DNA from 3 places in the Paenibacillus sp. FSL H7-0942 genome. Region 1 is predicted to be linked to each of the others. Evidence: riboswitches for the same ligand, from Rfam matches in the RefSeq annotation. Region 1 holds a riboswitch; each other region holds the start of a gene.
The links. Region 1 has a riboswitch for thiamine pyrophosphate ahead of MHI48_RS04745 (ECF transporter S component). Riboswitches for the same ligand answer to the same signal wherever they lie in the genome.

Region 2: it holds a riboswitch for thiamine pyrophosphate, as region 1 does, so the genes downstream of both, tenA (thiaminase II) here and MHI48_RS04745 (ECF transporter S component) in region 1, are expected to answer to the same signal.
Region 3: it holds a riboswitch for thiamine pyrophosphate, as region 1 does, so the genes downstream of both, thiC (phosphomethylpyrimidine synthase ThiC) here and MHI48_RS04745 (ECF transporter S component) in region 1, are expected to answer to the same signal.

Annotation. Positions count from the first base shown of each region.
Region 1 covers NZ_CP150279.1:1,044,405-1,051,288, forward strand. Annotated here, with positions in the region: gene MHI48_RS04735 (radical SAM/SPASM domain-containing protein) at 84-959, shown strand; gene MHI48_RS04740 (pectate lyase) at 1,307-1,975, shown strand; TPP riboswitch at 2,019-2,129, shown strand; gene MHI48_RS04745 (ECF transporter S component) at 2,359-2,952, shown strand; gene MHI48_RS04750 (ABC transporter ATP-binding protein) at 2,953-4,524, shown strand; gene MHI48_RS04755 (energy-coupling factor transporter transmembrane component T family protein) at 4,499-5,293, shown strand; gene MHI48_RS04760 (PQQ-binding-like beta-propeller repeat protein) at 5,395-6,884, shown strand, end outside.
Region 2 covers NZ_CP150279.1:3,630,561-3,637,444, forward strand. Annotated here, with positions in the region: gene MHI48_RS16115 (glycoside hydrolase family 1 protein) at 1-879, shown strand, start outside; gene licT (BglG family transcription antiterminator LicT) at 897-1,748, shown strand; gene MHI48_RS16125 (endo-1,4-beta-xylanase) at 2,045-4,717, shown strand; TPP riboswitch at 4,924-5,021, shown strand; gene tenA (thiaminase II) at 5,135-5,797, shown strand; gene MHI48_RS16135 (spore coat protein) at 6,008-6,304, opposite strand; gene MHI48_RS16140 (hypothetical protein) at 6,316-6,516, opposite strand; gene MHI48_RS16145 (zinc-dependent alcohol dehydrogenase) at 6,548-6,884, opposite strand, start outside.
Region 3 covers NZ_CP150279.1:759,957-766,840, reverse strand. Annotated here, with positions in the region: gene MHI48_RS03560 (hypothetical protein) at 1-388, shown strand, start outside; gene thiC (phosphomethylpyrimidine synthase ThiC) at 770-2,554, opposite strand; TPP riboswitch at 2,970-3,083, opposite strand; gene MHI48_RS03550 (IclR family transcriptional regulator) at 3,233-3,976, opposite strand; gene MHI48_RS03545 (alpha/beta hydrolase) at 4,336-5,361, shown strand; gene MHI48_RS03540 (Fe-Mn family superoxide dismutase) at 5,510-6,790, shown strand.

The DNA of each region.
Region 1 (6,884 bases):
GATATAATAGTGGTGGCGCATATTGGCCGGATCACAAATGCAGGCGGGATTGTTCTCCCTCCGAAGCAGAATGGGGACCCGAGTTGAAAACGTTCAAAAAAGTATATATTGAGATCACGAGTATCTGCAATCTGGCATGCAGCTTCTGTCCGCAGACACAGCGTGCCAAAGGATTCATTGACCCTGAAGTCTTCAACAATATACTGGATCAAGTTAAACCACACACCAATCATATTTATCTACATGTCAAAGGCGAACCCTTGTTGCATCCCAAAATAGATCTGTTGCTCGATTCCGCACATGAGAAGGGACTCAAGGTGAACATTACAACGAATGGTACACTGCTGCCCAAGACTCAGCATAAATTGCTTGGCAAACCAGCGCTGCGGCAGATGAATTTCTCCCTGCACAGTTTCGATGGGCATGAAGGTTCAACAGACCGTGACGGATACCTGCGTCATATTTTGTCCTTTGTACACGAGGCCGTTAAGCACAATGTCATCATCTCATTTCGGTTGTGGAATCTGACACAGGATAACTTCACAAATGCTCAGATGAATCGAAATCGGGAGACCCTTGAAGTATTGGAACGTGAGTTCAATCTGGATTTCCGCATTGAGGAAAAAGTAGTTCCAGGTAGCGGGGTCAAAATTGCCCCGAATGTATACCTGAATCAGGACCATGAGTTCCAGTGGCCAAGTCTGGATGCACCTGAAGATGACGGTAAAGGATTTTGCCATGCACTTCGCGGTCAGGCAGCTGTGCTTGTAGATGGAACGGTGGTTCCATGCTGTCTCGATGGCGAGGGTGTGATTAACCTGGGTAATGTGCACGAGAAGTCATTCTCGGAGATTATTGAGGGTGAGCGAGCGAACAATCTGGTATATGGCTTCTCCAAGCGGGAAGCTGTGGAAGAGTTGTGTCGAAAGTGCGGTTATCGTAAGAGATTCGGAGCCTGATATTTTATAACAGCAAGCCAGAAGACATTCAAGATCACACATTTGGAGACAAATGTAGTGGTCTTTCTTTGTTATTGGGGATTAAGTGAGGGGTACCAACGTTACAAATGAGCATACCAGAGGTTGATATGAGCATATTGCTTGAGAGACCTAGCATGCAAAAAATGCCGATATGACAGGGATTGTACGATGTCATGATATATCTGATCTAATGATTATTCTAGTTACCTTCCTTATTTGGTAGGATTAGGTTGTGGTTCGGACAGAGGTGCACCTCTGGCGAACTTCCAGTACAAGCCCAGACTGTACACTACCAAAAAACGAGAGAATAAGGGAGGAATAAAGTTATGAAAAAAATGTTGACGTTGTTACTGTCCGCTGGTTTGGTTGCTTCTATATTTGGTGCAGTTCCGGTTGCGGCTGCGCCTACGGTTGTAAATTCAACCATTGTGGTACCAAAGGGCACGACCTATGACGGCCAAGGTAAAACATTTGTAGCCAATCCTTCCACACTGGGCGACGGATCTCAAGCAGAAAATCAGAAGCCAGTCTTCCGTCTGGAGGCAGGGGCCACGCTCAAAAACGTAAACATTGGATCACCAGCTGCTGATGGTGTTCACTGTTATGGCAACTGTAATATATCGAATGTGGTCTGGCAGGACGTGGGCGAGGATGCACTGACATTGAAGTCTGCGGGAACGGTTAACATTACCGGTGGGGCAGCGTATAAGGCTTATGATAAAGTGTTCCAGATGAATGCAGCTGGAACAATTAACATCAAAAATTTCCGTGCAGATGATATTGGCAAACTGGTTCGCCAAAATGGTGGAACTTCCTTCGCAGTTAACATGACGCTGGATAACTCCAACATTTCCAATGTAAAAGATTCGATTATGCGTACAGACAGCAGCACATCACAGGGGAAAATTACGAATACCCGTTATTCCAAAGTACCAACGTTGTTCAAGGGGTTTGCTTCAGGGAAAACGAGCCAGTCTGGGAACACGCAATATTAAAGGATTGCCACAAATACCCATTTGATGTACATTAGAAGCAATGAAATAAGTGAACCGGGAGCTCAATGAAGTTGGGCTGAGAGAGTGGCCTTGTGCCGCTGACCGTACATCTGATCTGGGTAATGCCAGCGTAGAGAACATGGATTTGCGATATGTAAGGGTGAATTGTGGGAATGAACGTGGATGAACAACAGACCTCTTTGAACTGTGGTGGTGTATCTGCCATGACGGAGGGGGGCTGGTTGATATTCCGTATTTTCGACATCCATCCAATACATCATTGTGAGGATTGTACACTGTACGTAAGGCCTGCCCGGAACCGGGGAGGCTTTTTCGTTTATTTTGATAACCCCCACAGGGAACAAAGGAAGGACGTAGAGAATATGGAAACAACAGCAGGCAACAAGCGATTAAAACTAACGGATATTCTGGTAACCATCGTGATCGCAGTAGTGTTTGGGGTGATTTACAAGATATGGGGACCTACATATGACTTGATGAAACCATTTGGCGTTCATGCGGAGCAGATGATCTACGGCATGTGGTTTATGGCGGGCACGTTTGCTTTTGTTATCATTCGTAAACCAGGCGTGGCTATTCTTGCCGAAGTTGCGGCTTCAACGGTAAGTGCTTTTCTGGGTAGTGAATGGGGCATGTCCACACTTGTATACGGTCTGTTGCAAGGATTGGGAGCCGAGATATTCTTCGCCGCATTTTTGTATCGCAAAACCAATCTGTTTGTCACCTGTCTTGCAGCCATAGGAGCCGCAGCGGCTTCGCTTTTGCTGGATTACCAGTACGGGTATATTGATTCACTCTCGGCCTGGAACTACACGTTATTTATCGGATTCCGCTTCATCGGAAGCATCTTGATTGCTGGAGTGTTCGCTTATTATCTCGCCAAAGCATTGGAACTGACTGGTGTAACGCGTTCGCTCAGACCGGTATCCAAACAAGATTATGAGGCGCTGGATTAGATGAACGGGGAAGAGAATTCGCAAGCGGTAAGGGTGACTAATCTAAGATGCAAGTTCCCGGGAGAGAAAGCCTTGGTATTTCAAGGCTTGTCTCTTTCTGTGCGTCAAGGGGAGAAAGTGCTGTTGCTTGGCCCGAGTGGCTCCGGTAAATCGACCTTATTGCAAATTTTGAGCGGTCTGATACCACGTTCGGTTGAGATTCCGATGAAATGTGATGATATTCAGGTTCCCGCCCAAGCAGGAGTAGTCTTTCAAGATCCGGATACCCAGTTCTGTATGTCCTTTACGGATGAAGAGATCGCATTTGTTCTGGAAAACCGAAATATTCCGTGTGAAGAGATGCCTGCTCTGATTGAATATTATCTGAAACAAGTGGGGTTATCCTTTGAACAGAATCGTGTATTGATCCAGTCCATGTCTCAGGGGATGAAGCAGCGTCTTGCGATTGCTTCGATGCTTGCCATGGACCCGGAGGTATTGTTTTTGGATGAACCCACTGCACTGCTGGATGATGTGGGGACTTCCCAGGTGTGGGATACCGTCAAACGAATCGCCAGTGACAAAACGATCATCATCGTTGAACACAAAATAAACGAGATTGTGGATATGGTCGACCGCATCATTGTGTTATCACCTGAAGGAAAGATTGTGGCGGATGGGCCAGCACAGCAGGTATTTACTCATGAACGGGAAAAGCTGAAGGCTTATGGAATCTGGTATCCGGGTGTGTGGGATGAGCACGAGCAGGCAGCTAAGCAAGAAGAGGGAAGTGCTTCTGGAGAGCTTCAAGTGTGTGTGGATCAGGGCATCTCAAGTTTGGAAGCACAGGGATCGTCTGGCTTATCCGATACACCGGGTATATCCCCCATATCTCACGACTCATCCTTTTCGCCTGTATCTCCCGCCTATCTGCCTGCACTGGACTTGCAGCAGTTCACCGGATGGCGTGGGAAAACACCTTTCATTCAGGTGGAGCAGGCCAAGGTATGGCATGGAGACTGGATTGGTATTGTCGGAGCTAATGGAGCTGGCAAGAGTTCATTGTTGTTATCTCTGATGAATATCCTGAAAACAACAGGTCATTATGAGTTGGACGGTCAGCCTTCTGGCAAAACAGAGCAGCTTGCAGATCGAATTGCGTTTGTATTTCAGAACCCGGAGTTTCAATTTGTGACCAACACCGTCGCGGAAGAAGTGGAATTCTCATTGCTGGGGGGCAGGCTTTCAACGGAAGAAAGACTTGTCAGGACTGATCATATGTTGAATCAATTTGGACTAATCGACCTGTCCGAGCGCCATCCCTACCAATTATCGATGGGGCAGAAACGACGCTTGAGCGTTGCCTCTGCACTGGTGAGAGAGCAGCGAATATTGCTGTTGGATGAACCTACTTTTGGACAGGATGCACGCAATACGTTTGCCATGTTAGCACAGCTGGAGCAATTGCGGAGAGAGGGAACAGCTATTGTTATGGTTACCCATGATCGTGAAATTGTAAAAAGATATTGCACCCGAATCTGGACGGTAGATGAGGGGAGGTTATCTGATGCAACTGTCGTTTCCTCACCGTGAAACCTGGCTTCATAACGTCAATCCGGGATTAAAGATGATCATTCTGACGATGATGTTTGTCATCGTTATCCTCATTCACAATCTGAATGTAATGACCAACGTTGCGTTGGCGATGATGCTGTTACTGTGCTGGACAGGTCATCCGTGGTATAGATTGATGCTGTACGCATCACCATTCATTCTGGTGTTTATCTCCACGTCTACAGGTATGATGATGTTTGGTAAGGGCGAGACCACATGGTATAAGTGGGGACTGATCCACATAACCGAAGAGAGTTTCTATCGCGGTCTACACTTGGGTTTTCGCTCGTTGAGCATGGCAGCGGCAGGGTTACTCTTTGGTCTTACGACCAAGCCTGTGAGACTGTTTTATTCCCTGATGCAGCAGTGGCGGCTTCCCGCAAAATATGCCTATAGCTTTCTGGCCGCGATGCGCATGATCCCCATTTTGCTGGATGAATTCCAGACGCTCCGTTATGCGATTCGTATTCGTGGAACACAGCAACGCGGCTCTCGCTGGAATGTGTATGGTACACTCAAGCGTTACGCTATTCCGCTGCTGGCACAGAGTATTCGCCGTGCACAGCGAATGGCGGTAGCGATGGAAGCGAAAGGGTTCACAGATGGCGCGAGCCGAACGTATTACATTCAGATTGGCTATTCGCGAGCTGATCTGTGGTTTGTATTTTATTATATGCTCACCTTAACGGCTGCTTATTACATCGGGGTTACCTTTCCTTATCATGCTACGATGGTGGATGTAAGGTAATACGGGCAGATAGATAGAAATATATTGAGGTAAACGGTAACCTTTTCCTTTTTACTGCGTCTCTATTGGAAATAACTTCTAATGAATGGGGATGAACGAGAGTGAAGACGGGTCCTGACTGGCAGAGAACGGGGTACAAATGGATTACCATGACTGGATTATCAGCTGTGCTGTTGACGGGCTGGATGCTGCTGGATTCCAAAATGGTCGCCCTTGAAGGACAAGCTTCGGCTACAACGCCACAAGCATTGGGGGCAAGTTCCCAAGTCTTAACTGCAAAGTTAGCTTACAAACAAGGAGACACCGTTACGCTTATTAATGACATCCCTCTGTTCAAAAACAGAAGGGACGGCAGTGTGGCTGCTGACCAGATGGGGATTGAATACTATACAACAAAAAACGAAAAGTATACGTTGGCCTCGGTTCGAGGCGAGTGGGTGCAGCTTAAGTCAACCGATCATGGAAACTTTTGGTTGCCAAGTTGGTATGCACTGAAGGAGAGCAGAAGCATGACGGAAACAGCTCCCCAAAGCATCACACTCCAATCAGGCAGCAAGCTGTATCTGGCCCCAGATAGTTCTACAACCTGGTCTTTTGAGAAAGCGCTAACAGATAAGGCTGTTATTGTTGCAAAGTGGAAAGGCTGGTATGGGGTATCCATTGCCCCACGAGTCTGGAATAAAGAATCCTTCACGTATCGGCCAGGACTCTTCTGGATCAAGGCACAGGCTATAGAACAGAGGATGAATGTGGCTGATGGCTGGTTCCAACAGGATGCATCGCTGCCAACTTCGGTTATACGCCATCTGACAGATATTAAGCTGAACAAGGCAACCACCTCCAAACAAGTGGCTGGGTGGTTAGGCGAGCCGGAGTGGAAAGAGAGTTCAAGCAATCTAAATTTCACGGGTTATGCAATGAGTATTGGACAGACCTGGAGATATGAGCGGCAAGATGCGCAATTTCTGGTCACATTCAACAAGAATGGCAGACTGGTCAGAACACGCTGGAATTTAGCACAGGATAATCGAAATGCTGTCGTTTCCGATTGGAACATAAGTCGGGCGGATGAATATGGGTTCACAACAAAAATCTATGGCACAACACTGCCAACGACAATCCCTTGGAAACCGGTATGGACCAACCAGGGGGATATTAACTACACTTTTTTACAAGCAGCCACGGATGATGTGCTCCTGATGAAAGGGGATGACGGTGGATTCAGCGGGGATTACTACGAAGGTTCCATATATGTCCTTGACCGACATTCCGGCCAGCAATTATGGGAGATCAACGGGGGTTTTGGAAGACAGCAGGCAGAGATGGATGCAGAGCGCAAATACGTTACAATCTACACCGATTATGACCCTGATAAGAAAAAATACGTGGATCGTATTCGTCATCTGAACTTGAAGAACGGAAAGGTCACGTGGACGTACACTCCTAAGCAAAATTTTAGACTAAATGGCATCACCGCTGCGAAGAACGTTGTGGTTGTGGATAACCCGGTTGTTGAGAGTTCAAGCAACAGTTGGTTAATGGTTCTGGACAGTGCAAACGGAAAAACATTGTGGACGCGAAAACTGGCTAC
Region 2 (6,884 bases), 2.6 Mb from region 1:
GAACTGTATCAGCAAAATCATCACATGTTTGTAGCTCAAGGCAGAACGATGCGACTATTTCATGATATGCTCCCGCAAGGTAAGATCGGACCTGCTTTAAACATGACTTCCATGTACCAGGCAACCTCCAGACCAGCCGATGCAGTCGCTGCTCATAACTGGGAGACGATTCGTGGATGGGGTTTTCTCGACTTATCGGTGTGGGGACGGTATAATCCATTATTCTGGAGTTATTTACAGGAACGCGGCATCGAGCCGGTTATTGAGCAGGGTGACATGGAAGATATCCAGTTTGGCCGCCCCGATCTGGTAGCAATCAACTACTACTCGACGGCAACCATTGCCGCCAGTATGGGCGATGCGTCGGATGTTACAGCTCGTGCGGGTGATCAGCAAATTATGCTTGGCGAGCAGGGAGTATACCGGGCCGCGGAGAATCCTTATACGGAAAAAACGAAATATGGTTGGGTCATTGACCCGGTTGGCCTAAGGCTGACATTGCGTAAGGTATGTGAACGATATGGTCTCCCTATTCTAATTACGGAAAATGGTATTGGAGCCCCGGATGTACTTGAGGCAGATAACACCATTAACGATACGTACCGGATTGATTTTATCGAGAAACATCTGGAACAGATCAGACTGGCTCTAACGGATGGAGTAGATGTGATTGGTTATTGCCCTTGGTCCGTTATTGACTTGGTAAGCACACATCAGGGGTATGGGAAACGTTATGGAATGATCTATGTAAACCGCGGTGAACAGGATCTGAAAGACTTGAAGCGTTTGAAGAAGAAAAGCTTCTCGTGGTATCAAGAGGTCATTAAACAGAATGGCAGATGTATCGGAAATTCGGATCAGGCGGTCACGAAAGAATAAAGGATCGTGATGAATGCATGAGAGTAATCAAAATATTAAATAACAGCTTGCTTCTGACCAAAGATGAACAGGGACAAGAGATGATTGTCATGGGAAAAGGGTTGGCATTCAAAGGCAAAGTCGGCGAGCGGCTGGATGAAGAACACATCCAGAAACGATTCATTTTGCAAAATAATCCGTCTGCCCAGGCTTACGTACGAACCATCGAAAACATGCCAGAAAAACATGTGAATGTCATAAACAAACTGATTACCAATGCAAAAGAAAAGCTGTCTCTTGACGATCAAATCTTCTTCACGCTTATGGATCACTTGTCATTTGCCATTGAACGATGGAAAAAAGGTGTAGCATTACAGAATCGCATGTTATGGGAGATCCAGAGGTTTCATCCTGTCGAATTCGAACTGGGCCTTGAAGCCGTTCAGATGCTGAATCTAGAATTGGGTATCGAACTGCCGGAAGAAGAAGCAGGGAATATCGCTTTTCATTTCGTGAATGCCCAAACGCATGAACAGAATATGGAGCGAACGATGCAATCCGTTAAGATGTTAAAAGATATTTTTAACCTGATTCAATACACCTTTGATATGCAATTGAACAAAAATTCCATCCATTATGTGAGACTTGTCACACATTTGCAATTCTTCATCCAGCGTTTACAAGAAGGACGTCTGGGCAATTCGGCGAAAGATTTTATATTTCAACACATGGTGAAGGAGCATCCGTTTGAATACAAATGCGCGGAGATGATTAAAACCTACGTGCAGAATATGCTGGATATCTCCATATCAAACGAGGAATTATTATATTTGATGATTCACATAGCTCGAATTGTGCAGGAGGATCAGGGTCACGAGGGACGATTATAAAACAAAGTTTATATGCCTGTTAGCAGACAGGAAAAAAGATACTTTCTAACGATGACCGTTTTCTCGTATTTTATCGGGAAACGGTCTTTTATTTTTGCAAATATGTAGCGGTTTTTTGATATCCCTTGCGAACGAACTCCAGCTTCCTAAACCCACACGAGATTACCAAGTGATAACATTTTATTGTAATTATTGTAAATTTGTTATATGTAAGCGTTATCCAAAGAGCTATAATCTATTTATCTGGATGTTAATCCGTTCAGAAATACTTAGACCAAATCAAGAGGAGGAATTGTATGAAACGGTTAGGTCAATGGAATATAACGGCCTTGGTTCTTGTGCTCGTACTCGCCATGCTTCCATTTACGAATGTCTCACATGCAGCCAAAGCAGTTACGGAAGTGGAGGGAGGTCATTTGAGTACAAACTTTGAAGACGGTACACTTCAGGGGTGGACTCCACGTACAGGTAACGAAAGGCTGACAGTGACACAGCAGGAAGCACACGAAGGTCAGTCCAGTATGCTGGTCGCCAACCGTGAGCGTTCCTATCATGGACCGATGTTATCCATGAAGGATCTGCTTAAGCGTAACCAAGAGTACGAAATTGCGGCATATGTAAGACTTACTCAGGAGCCCACCACGGATCAAACATTACAGCTCACCACATATAAAAAAACAACTGCCGAAAGCTGGAACCCAATCGGTAGCGTGAAAATTGCCAAAGCAGAATGGAATACATGGCACAAAATCACCGGAAAATTTCAGTATAGCGATGATCCCACTGAATTGAATTTGTTCATCGAAACACCCTACATCTCTGAAGATAGCGTAGATACGTTATCGTTCTATGTGGATGATGTATCATTTACTCTGGCCGAGCAACTGGAGATTGAAGAAGGGATTCTGTCTCTGAAAGACCTGTATCAAGATGATTTCCCCATTGGTGCAGCGGTGTATCGCTGGCAGTTGGAAGGCGCATATGGACAACTGCTCACAAAGCACTTTAACAGCTTGACCGCAACCTACGAGATGAAACCGAAGTACATGTCTCCTTCCGAAGGTGTTTATGAGTTCGAGGCAGCCGATCAATATGTTCAGTTCGCCGAGGAGCATGGTATGGGCGTACGCGCACATGCGTTGTTGTGGCATATTGATGCAGCAGAGTGGATGTTCAAGGATCCTCAGGGTAACCCTGCGAGTCGAGAATTACTACTTGCCCGGATTCAGGATTACGTTGAAACCGTCATGACCCGATACAAAGGTAAGATCTATGCCTGGGATGTGGTAAACGAGGCGATTGCGGATAGCAATGGTGATGCCAACGGTTTACGTAAAAGTCCCTTTTATGAACTAATTGGTCCGGATTATATTGAGAAAACCTATGAATTCGCTCGTGCAGCCGATCCGAATGCCAAATTATATTACAACGAATACTTCACGGAAATCTCTGAGAAAAGAGAGCATATGTATCAGTTGGTCAAACGACTGAAAGAGAAAGGGCTCATCGATGGTGTGGGTTTGCAATCCCACTATAACCTGGAATCCCCGCCCATCAAGGAAATTGAAAAAACGATCAGCATGTTCGCCGAACTTGGATTGGATATTCAGATCACGGAACTGGATGTGGATAGCGGAATTCCATTTGGTGAAGAGATGTCCGATGAAGTTGCAGTAAAGCAGGCGTATCGATATAAGGAACTGTTGGATTTGTACAAAAAACACAAAGACCACATTTCTTCAGTTACCTTATGGGGACTCCAAGATGAGAAGTCTTACAACAACCAGGCTATGCTGTTTGATTCAGCCCTGAAGGCCAAAAAGGCATACTGGGGACTCGTGGATGAATCCAGTTTGCCTGTGTTGACGCAGAGAGCCGTCTCACTTTCGGGTAAACCGGATATCAAAAAACAGACACAAGATCCGCTCTGGAACAAAGCGGTGTCTACTCCACTGAAGGGTGACTCTTCGGGATCAGCCAGTTTCCGCACTTTATGGGATCATAGTAACCTGTATATCCTCGTGGATGTACAGGATGCAAAGGCAGATGTGAATGACAGAGTAGATATCTTTGTTGATCTCAATAATGGCAAGACCACTTCATATGAAGCAGATGACCGACACGTAATCATTAAGCGGTCGGGCAAAGCTGAGGGTGTGGAGCAGCGTTCATATCGTGTACGCGAGACAAAAGCCGGATATCAGGTTGAATTGTCCATTCCGTGGGGTGGTATCCAAGTCGGATCAGAATATGAAGCCGGATTGGATATCCGTGTGACTGATGGCGGTTCAAGTGGGACACAACCTTATAATCCACTGTACTGGAATGATAGAACACAATCTCAGGAACAGGATACAAGCAAATACGGCGTGATTCAACTCGCCCCTATGCCCAAATCTGCACAAGCTGTGCAAGGGATTGTTCAGATTGATGGGAAGAAAGACACATCATGGAATAAGGCTGCACCATTTGAAGTAAAACGGTTGAACCAGAGCGAAGGTGCAGAGGCAGTGGCTCGCGCAATGTGGTCAGGTGAGTATCTATACCTGCTGATCGACGTCACTGATCCAAACATCATTACAGATAGTATCAACCCATGGGATCAGGATTCGGTTGAGATTTTCCTGGACGAGAATCACCAGCGCACACCGTATTTTCAATATGATGATGCCCAGTTCAGAATCAGTGCAGACAATGTGGGAACCTTTGCAGGGGGTGCCTCACCTGGACGCCTTGTAAGTGCTGTGAAGAAAACAAATAAAGGATATCTCGTAGAAGCCAGAATTCATTTACAATCATTGACGCCCAAAGCAGGAAATGTTCTCGGTTTCGAGCTCCAAATTAACGACAACCAGGGCGGAGGTAAGCAGAGCGTAGCCAAGTGGAATGATACGACCAATGAGAGCTGGAGAAATACTTCCCAGTACGGAATACTCACTTTTGTCGGAAAGAACAAACTCGGGCATTAAACCATCGGCAGTAGTTGCAAGAATAGAAACCATCATAACAGTGGCTGAAACTCAACCATTGTTGTGATGGTTTTCATCGTTTACATACGTCACCAAAGGTGATGAGGGGCGATACAATCTTCCTTGACTATATTTAACAGCCCTTGATATACTAAATGGATGTTATTTTATCTTTTATGGGAATAGGAAAGTAATCAACTACATACAACCGTTTGCGAGGGAGCCTTAACCGGCTGAGAGGGTGTTAAACCGACCTTACCTGATTTGGATAATGCCAACGTAGGGATGCAACGATGAAACACTGTACTTGGGTAGCTCATGCGAACCCCCTTGTTTTAGTGTATTTGTCTGCGAAACATCCATAGGATGTTTCGTTTTTTTGTTTTTAAATACGTACATTATGAATTGGAGGAACACATGTTGACTATTTCAGAGAGACTATATCAGGCAGCACAGCCTGTGTGGAAGGAATGTCTTGAGCATCCCTTTGTTAAAGGAATCGGAGATGGTTCCTTAACGGTTGAACAATTTCGTTATTATTTGCTGCAAGACTACTTGTACCTGTTCGATTATGCCCGCGTATTTGCACTAGGTATTGTCAAGTCGCACGACCCCAAATTGATGCAGTTTTTTAGTGAAAACGTAGATAACATCCTGAATGGTGAAATGAAAATTCATCGTTCTTATATGGAGCGATTAGGAATTACAGAGGATCATGTTTTCCAGGTAAAACCTGCCCTGAAAAATGCAGCCTATACTAACTATATGCTCTCTGTTTCCCATGCGGGTGGCATAGCAGAAGTACTTGTATCCATTCTGGCCTGCTCATGGAGCTATGCAGAGATTGGTCAAGTCCTTGCCCAAAAGCCAGGTGCAGCTGAGCATCCTTTTTACGGAGAGTGGATCACAGGATATGCTTCCTCTGAATACAACAGCAACAATCAATCCCTAGTGACGTTAACTGATAAGCTATTAGAAGGCTGTAGCGAGGGAACGTACCAACGGATGGAGGATATTTTCGTGATGTGCAGTCGCTTTGAGCTTGATTTTTGGGAAATGTCATGGAAGCTGGAGCCTTAAGTTCACTGTAGTCAATTAAAGTAGAGAGCAGCGGCCATAAACAGTCTCAGGATAGAAATAAGTAGAATACGTAAAGGAACGCTTGCAATAAGCGTGTTTCGTGACGATGCCAAAAAAAGGGCGGATAGTATCCGCCTTTTTTCATTGTTGAAATTCTTGACACAGGGACATTTTGTTCTCTGAAGTCTCTGGCTAAAATCAAAAAGGGTGTCAGGACGGAATGTTCATAGCAGTCTGAATGTTTTTCAGATCGAGCTGAATTTGCTCTGCAATATGGTAAGGGTGGTATAAACCATGCTGCACCATGTAATTTGATATCTTTTCATGAGAATCTATGGCTTCATCGAGCTGTTTCATCAAAATTTGTTTGATTTCGGGGGTGGCACATTCGGTCACAGCCATGGCGTAGTTTCTGACACCGCTCTTGGCGTTCATCAAAAAATCCATTGCGATCACGTCATCGGTCAGCGTATTAAGACCAGTCATGTGTTCTAATATTGGGTTCATTTTTTTATCTCCTATACAGTCGCTTTAGACAGCACTCCACCGAGCTCCTGAAGCTGCTGTTGTGATAAGATCGCATCTTGTTGCAAAATTTGCTTGAGCTCCGGGTCGGTTACCAGAGCTTGCATGGTCTTGGATTTAGTCATACAAACCGTCTTGAACGCAGCTATTTCATGTACCTCGAGCATCTCATGCAAAGCGTATGTGGAATCCATTCAGATTGTCCTCCCATGTATCTATTCATATTTAAGGCTTTAAGATGACTTTAATGCAATCGTCCGTTTTTGTATCGAACACTTCATAGCCCCGTTTGGCCTCGCTGAGCGGAATGACGTGCGTAACAATGTCGCCAGGGTCCACTTTGCCAGACGTAACCAACTCGTACATGTATGGCATGTAGTGAATGACCGGAGCTTGTCCGGAACGGATATTCACGTTTCGCTGCATGATATCACCGAGCGGGAATCCGTTATAACGTCCGCCGTATACCCCAGTGACTTGAATGGTGCCACCTTTGCGAACAGCCTGAGATGCAATGATAAATGCGCTCATGGTGCCGCCTTGCAGTTTCATACCGCTGGCT
Region 3 (6,884 bases), 280 kb from region 1:
GATGCGGCGAGTACCAGGAGATTACATAATAGCATTCACCAATCCGGCAACCGTTGAAGGAACGATGGCACGGTTGAATCGGGTATTACAGCAAGAGGATGAGAATGGGCAACTACACGTTGCCAAGACATCTCAGACGGAAGCGGTGTGCATCCCTGGGACATTTGAGTTGATTATGCGTGGAGATCAGCAAGGGTATCTCGAAGTGGTACGTGAAGGCTTACAGCAGATTGCTGAGCAGCATCCGGGTAAAACGGTAGTGGCAGCCCAGCTGTCTATGGCTCCCGCTGCTGCACAAGTTACAACGAATCGTGGTATTCAGATCCATAGCCCGCTGGCATTGCTTGCAACGTATTTGGAGAAGGATTTGGGCTTGGCTCGACAGTAGCTGCTGATTTGGAGTGAAGTAACAAGTTCTATCTGAAACTATGCAACTATGAACTCACTTACTTAGTAACACCACAAATTAACGAGGTGAACTAATATGCGATTCCTCTATATTGTTTTACTGTTTATAGTAGGTTTTTCCTGTTCCGCATTTCTATACGGAGGAGCACCAAAACTCAGTGATGCTCTTTTATTCGTTATCGCAGGAATTCTGTATAAGATATGGACCACACTTAATCACAAAGCTAATTCTGATAAAGGCTGAGTATGGTTAAGAATACATACATGACATAAAACTAAAAAAAGCCGTTCTTCTCTGCAATGACAGAGAGAAACGGCTTTATCTCTATTTCAGACTGCCCAGCTTGCGCTGTACCGGCGCCTAGGAGCGTGTCCGATATTCCTCGGCCTTTTCCTGCATCCCGGCAGCTACAGCCCCATTCTCGGACAACCCTTTGTCTGCGGCAAAGGCACGAATGTCCTGCGTAATGCGCATGCTACAGAACTTTGGTCCGCACATGGAGCAGAAATGAGCTTCCTTGGCCCCTTCTGCTGGCAGCGTCTCGTCATGGTAGGATAATGCCCGTTCCGGGTCCAGTGACAGGTTGAACTGGTCCCGCCAGCGGAACTCAAAACGTGCCTTGGACAATGCGTCATCGCGGCGTTGAGCACGCGGATGGCCTTTCGCCAGATCGGCGGCATGAGCTGCGATCTTGTAGGCGATGACCCCTTCCCGCACATCATCCTTGTTGGGCAGGCCCAAATGTTCTTTTGGCGTAACATAACAGAGCATGGACGTGCCGAACCAGCCAATCATGGCTGCCCCAATGGCGGATGTGATGTGATCATATCCTGGCGCAATGTCGGTCGTTAGCGGCCCAAGTGTGTAGAACGGTGCTTCTTTACAGATCTCCATCTGCAAGTCCACATTCTCCTTGATCTTATGCATCGGCACATGACCCGGGCCTTCGATCATCACCTGCACATCATGCTTCCATGCGATCTGTGTCAGTTCCCCAAGCGTAGCCAGTTCCGCCATCTGTGCTTCGTCATTGGCATCGTAGATACTACCTGGACGAAGCCCATCTCCCAGTGAAAATGCCACATCATACCTTTTCATAATCTCACAGATTTCTTCAAAATGGGTGTACAAAAAATTCTCCTGATGATGCGCAAGGCACCATGCTGCCATAATGGAACCACCCCTAGACACAATACCTGTCATTCGCTTGGCGGTCATGGGGATATAACGCAGCAGTACACCTGCATGAATCGTAAAGTAGTCCACGCCCTGCTCTGCCTGCTCAATGAGTGTGTCACGGTACAACTCCCAGGTCAGCGCTTCCGCTTCGCCATTCACCTTCTCCAGCGCCTGATACAGCGGCACCGTACCAATCGGCACAGGTGAATTGCGGATAATCCATTCCCGGGTGGTATGAATGTTTTTGCCTGTGGACAGATCCATCACCGTATCCGATCCCCATCGTACCGCCCAGGTCATCTTCTCCACCTCTTCCTCAATGGAAGAAGATACAGCAGAGTTACCTATGTTGGCATTGATCTTCACGTGAAAATGACGACCGATCAACATCGGCTCACTCTCCGGGTGATTGATGTTGGATGGCAGAATGGCCCGTCCACTCGCCAGCTCCTGTCTCACAAATTCCGGCTCCACGCCTTCACGAATGGCGGCGAATTCCATCTCAGCCGTAATGACTCCCTGTCTCGCGTAGTGCATCTGAGTCACGCAGCGTTCTGGCTGTGCCCGCAGCGGTTTGCCACGTAATCCGGGGTACTCTTCAGCGCCGGCTCTCTTCCCTCCGGGCTTCAGTCCGTTATCCTCCGGTTTAACCATACGGCCCTGATAAGCTTCAACATCGCCACGCTCTGTGATCCAACGAGTGCGCAGAGCTGGCAGACCTGCGCGGATATCCGCATGAAATTCGGGATCGGTCATGGGGCCGCTCGTATCGTAGACACGCAGCGGTTCGTTATGCTCCACCCCTTGGGGAGTATTCGTGTCATGAAGGGCTATCTCACGCTCCGGTACAGCAATGTCCGGCCGTGAGCCCTGAATGTAGACTTTGCGGCTGCCCGGAAAGGGCTGAACCCGTCCGGCCGCCCCTGTTTCTTTTTCCACCTGCTGATCGTTATGTTCCTGTTCCATCGCTTGTTGTCCCGTTTGATTTCCTGTACTCATGTCGCTCGTCTCCTCCTCAGTGTTCGTCGCTTGTTTGGTTGGTTTCATCATTAGGTCGCTTACGTACCTGTCCAAATCATGCGCAATGCAGAGAAGAAAGAGCGATCCTACATCAGACCAGGAGAGACACTTTTCATGTACAGTATCAACAGAACGGAGGCTGCCACAGATCATCGATCTATGAGACTTCCCTCCTCATCCAAGCCCACTTTTGCAGGTTAGTGAAAAAGAAGCCCATAGAATCCGCGCTATATCGCCCGTTCCCTGTATATAAAAAAGCCGGTCCCCGAAGGAACCGACTTTTATGTCCATCACCAATAATGCACCTTCAATCAGCTCCTTAACGGAGCCCTACAAGGGTCACATCATGTGGTGGTTGTGGTCATATCGCCGATTACTTCCCTACGCTGGTATGATCCAGATCAGGTGCAAAGGGTCCGGAATCTCATGCGATTCCGTCTCAGTCCGGACAATTCGGACTCCCCCAGTAACGTTAATAAGTTGCGGCTTACATAAGTCCGCTGTTCATATTCAATGAAGCCGGCCCCGCTGGGCCGTCCATTACAGAGTAGCGCAACCGGAACATAAAAACAACCTTTATATTCCAGTACACCAACTCAATTGGAGAAAAACCTTACCTCACCATCAGGATAACATGAGCCCCATTTGCGTAGCAGCATCCTTCAACACAGGTGCGTATTCATGCAATGTCTCCTGTGAGAGTCGGCTGACAGGCCCTGAGACCGAGAGGGCAGCTGCAATATTGCCTCTGCGATCCATAATCGGTACCGATACCGCGGCAGCTCCCGGCTCACGTTCCTCGTAACTTGTGGCATATCCGTTATCCCGGATATCTCCCATCTGCGCCAAATACACTGCGGGATCAATAAACACCGGCCATTCCGGCCCGTTCATCAGTTCTTCACGATCCTCGTCCGTGGCAAACGCCATCAGGACTTTGCTGGAAGCGCCCACAGACAGAGGAAGTCTAACACCGACTGGAGCGACTCGGCGGATCGCCTGATCACTTTGCACAGCCTGAATCCGAATCCGTTCACTGCCGTCACGCAGGTACAGACTCACGGTCTCCCCCAATCGATCTCTCAGTCGCTCCATCGCAGGCAGCAGCAGAATAGCGGGATCATCACTGCGGGACATATGAGCTGACAGCTCCCAGATTCGGATACCAAGTCGGTACTTCTCTGTTGCTGCATCGCGGATCACGAACCCTCGATCCTCCAGCGTAGCCATCAAACGGTGCACTGTACTTTTGTGCAGGCCAATCTGGCTGGCAATTTCGGTGAGTCCCAGATCACTGCGTGTGGTAAAACATAATAATATATCCAGCGCCCGTTCCACAGCCCGGACGGTTAACTTGCGATCTTCCATGGCATAATGCCCTCCTCATGTTTCATCACATGAAACTTGGTTACATAAATTATATGAGAAACGGTCTCATCTGTAAACCAAAAAGAGCCAAAATCAAAATAGGCCAACGTGTAAATTTTTCCTTTTTATAAGACTTAATCCCCTGTAATTTACACACTAAGGTAATGTTACCCATATATCTTAAGAACTATATAACAATTGCGTAACAAATGCCCTCAATCAATTGACTTTGACTATATTGGAACATACGATAAAGATATATTACATTAAGATATCGCTCTGAAGCAGGCTCTGAAATCGACGCAATTCTCTTTTCATGTCGTTGTTATCTTCAACTGAACTTCAAAGGAGGGGCATTCATGTATCAATCATCCCAGAGCGAAGCCCCGCTGCAAACAAAAGTGTCCGATCTGCCCTCTTCCCTATCACCGAGGCTGATTCGGTTCAAACATATTATCGTAGCGTTGCTGCTCTCCGTTGTATTTTTTCTACTGTTTTGTTTTATCGCACTGCATGGTTATATCGCATGGGTATTATCCAATCCAACGGTAGCGCCTGTCTTCTCCAATCCGATGCAAGCCAAGAACATGAAGTATGAAGACATCACGTTCCCGGCAGCAGATGGCAGCCGCACGATGCAGGGATGGTATATACCTGCTGACAATGCTGCAAGCAAAACGATTATTTTCAGTCACGGCTATGGTGCCAATCGTGAAGAAACATGGGTACCCATGTATGACCTGGCACATTATGCTCATCAACTTGGGTTCAACGTGGTCATGTTCGATTATGGCTTCGCCTCACAGGTGAACAAAGCTGTAGCCACAGGTGGCAAAGCTGAGTCACAGCAACTGCTCGGTGCGATCCAGTTCGCCAAGCAACGTGGTGCGCAGGAACTGGTTGTCTGGGGCTTCTCGATGGGTGCCGGTACAGCGTTACAAACCGGACTGATTACGAAGGAAGTGGATGCAATGATTCTGGACAGTGCGTTCCTGCTGGAGCCAGATACGCTGTACCACAACATTCACAACCAGATCGATCTGCCACGTCAGCCTACACTGGAGATCATGAAACTGTTGTTCCCTGTTCTGAATGGTACCGGATTACAACAGATTCCATACCAGGAAGTGAAAAAGGAAGATTATCCGTTCCCGATTTTCTTCATCCATGGTACAGAGGACGAGAAGGCGCCTTATCCAATTGCGGAGCAACTCGCCGCCAACCAGACCAATCCGTACTCCGATGTATGGATTGTCCAGGATGCGCATCATGAGTTGATCTTCCGGGAGCATCCAAAGGAATATCTGCGCCGTGTCTCAACTTTCCTCAGTCATGTAACGAAAACAAGCAGTGACGATGTGCAGAACACGAATAATGGACAATAACCAAATTTCAATCATCGAATTTTTTTCAGAGCCCTCAGGGGCTCTTTTTTTGCACTCATAGGACAACAAGCTCACGGAATATACTCTTGGGACGCATGAACAGACGGTCTGCATGCAATGAATTTCATCTGAAGGAGGTTCAACATAGATGAACTGGTATGGATATGGTCACCTGCTGCCTCTGCGGACATTGGAGGAAATCCGTTTCTGGAAAGAGCAGGAGAAAGAACATACACTCGTCATCCGTGCCCTGGTTCCTGATTTGGAGCCCCCATACGTCAAGCTACTGGAGGAATGGGAGGTTACCTTTGCAAACAGTGAGCGAGTAGCCAATCAGCTTTTAAAACAACTATTGCCCGCAACCCATCCACCTGCTCCCTACATGGTTCGTTGTATCGATCAACTTGTGTTGGCAGCTCGGCAGCAATCGAGAGAGTTCATCAAACAGCTGTATGTTCTTCTGGAGCAAAGTGCTGCTGTGCAAGCTGTTCCGCTTGCCAAAGTACTCATTCTGCATTTTATTCGCGAGTCGGAGTATTTTCTGGGCGTATTGGATACGCTTGGCCAACCTGGCATCTTGCGTGAAACGGATTCGGAACCGTCACTTTTTCTGGAAAATGCTCTGCATACGTCAGGGCCAGGAAGCATCCATCGCCAAGCTTCAGAAGCCCCAACTTCTCCAGAGGGAAATGTAAATGCACCTGCCGGTTCAGCTCATATCCAATCCGCAACCATTCAACCACCTTCTACCGGAACAACACAAGCCACACCCAGCTCTACAGCACCTCCTGTAAAAGAAAAGCCGGTTCCCATTGGAGGACACACACTGCCGCCTCTCCCCTATGCGTACAATGCGCTGGAGCCACATATTGATGAGCTGACGATGCGTATCCATCATGACAAACACCATCAATCTTATGTGGACGGACTAAATGTAGCAGAGAAGAAGCTGGCGGAATCGCGAAAAAAGAATAACTTTGAACTCATCAAACATTGGGAACGTGAACTTGCCTTCAACGGGGCAGGCCACTACCTGCATACGATCTTCTGGACAATTATGAACCCTGCTGGCGGCGGCAAACCTTCCGGTATGCTCGCAGAGCAGATCAAGCGAGATTTCGGGAGTTATGAAGCGTTTAAGAATCAATTCACAGAAGCCGCGAACAAGGTGGAAGGCAGTGGCTGGGCGATGCTTGTCTGGAGCCCGAGAGCACATCGTTTGGAGATTTTGCAGGCGGAAAAACACCAGAACCTGTCCCAGTCCGATATCGTACCACTCCTGCCACTGGATGTGTGGGAACATGCCTACTATCTGAAACATCAGAATGAACGCAAAAAGTATATCGAGGATTGGTGGAACGTTGTCTACTGGCCCGCTGTGGCCGAGCGTTACGAAACGGCACGCAAGTTGTTGTGGCCGCCTTATTAAGCTTGGGGTTAGATGGTTTAGAGAAAAAAAGAGATATCTCCAGCCGAATGACTGAACGATATCTCTTTTGGTGTATACAAAAAAGCAAGCCTCC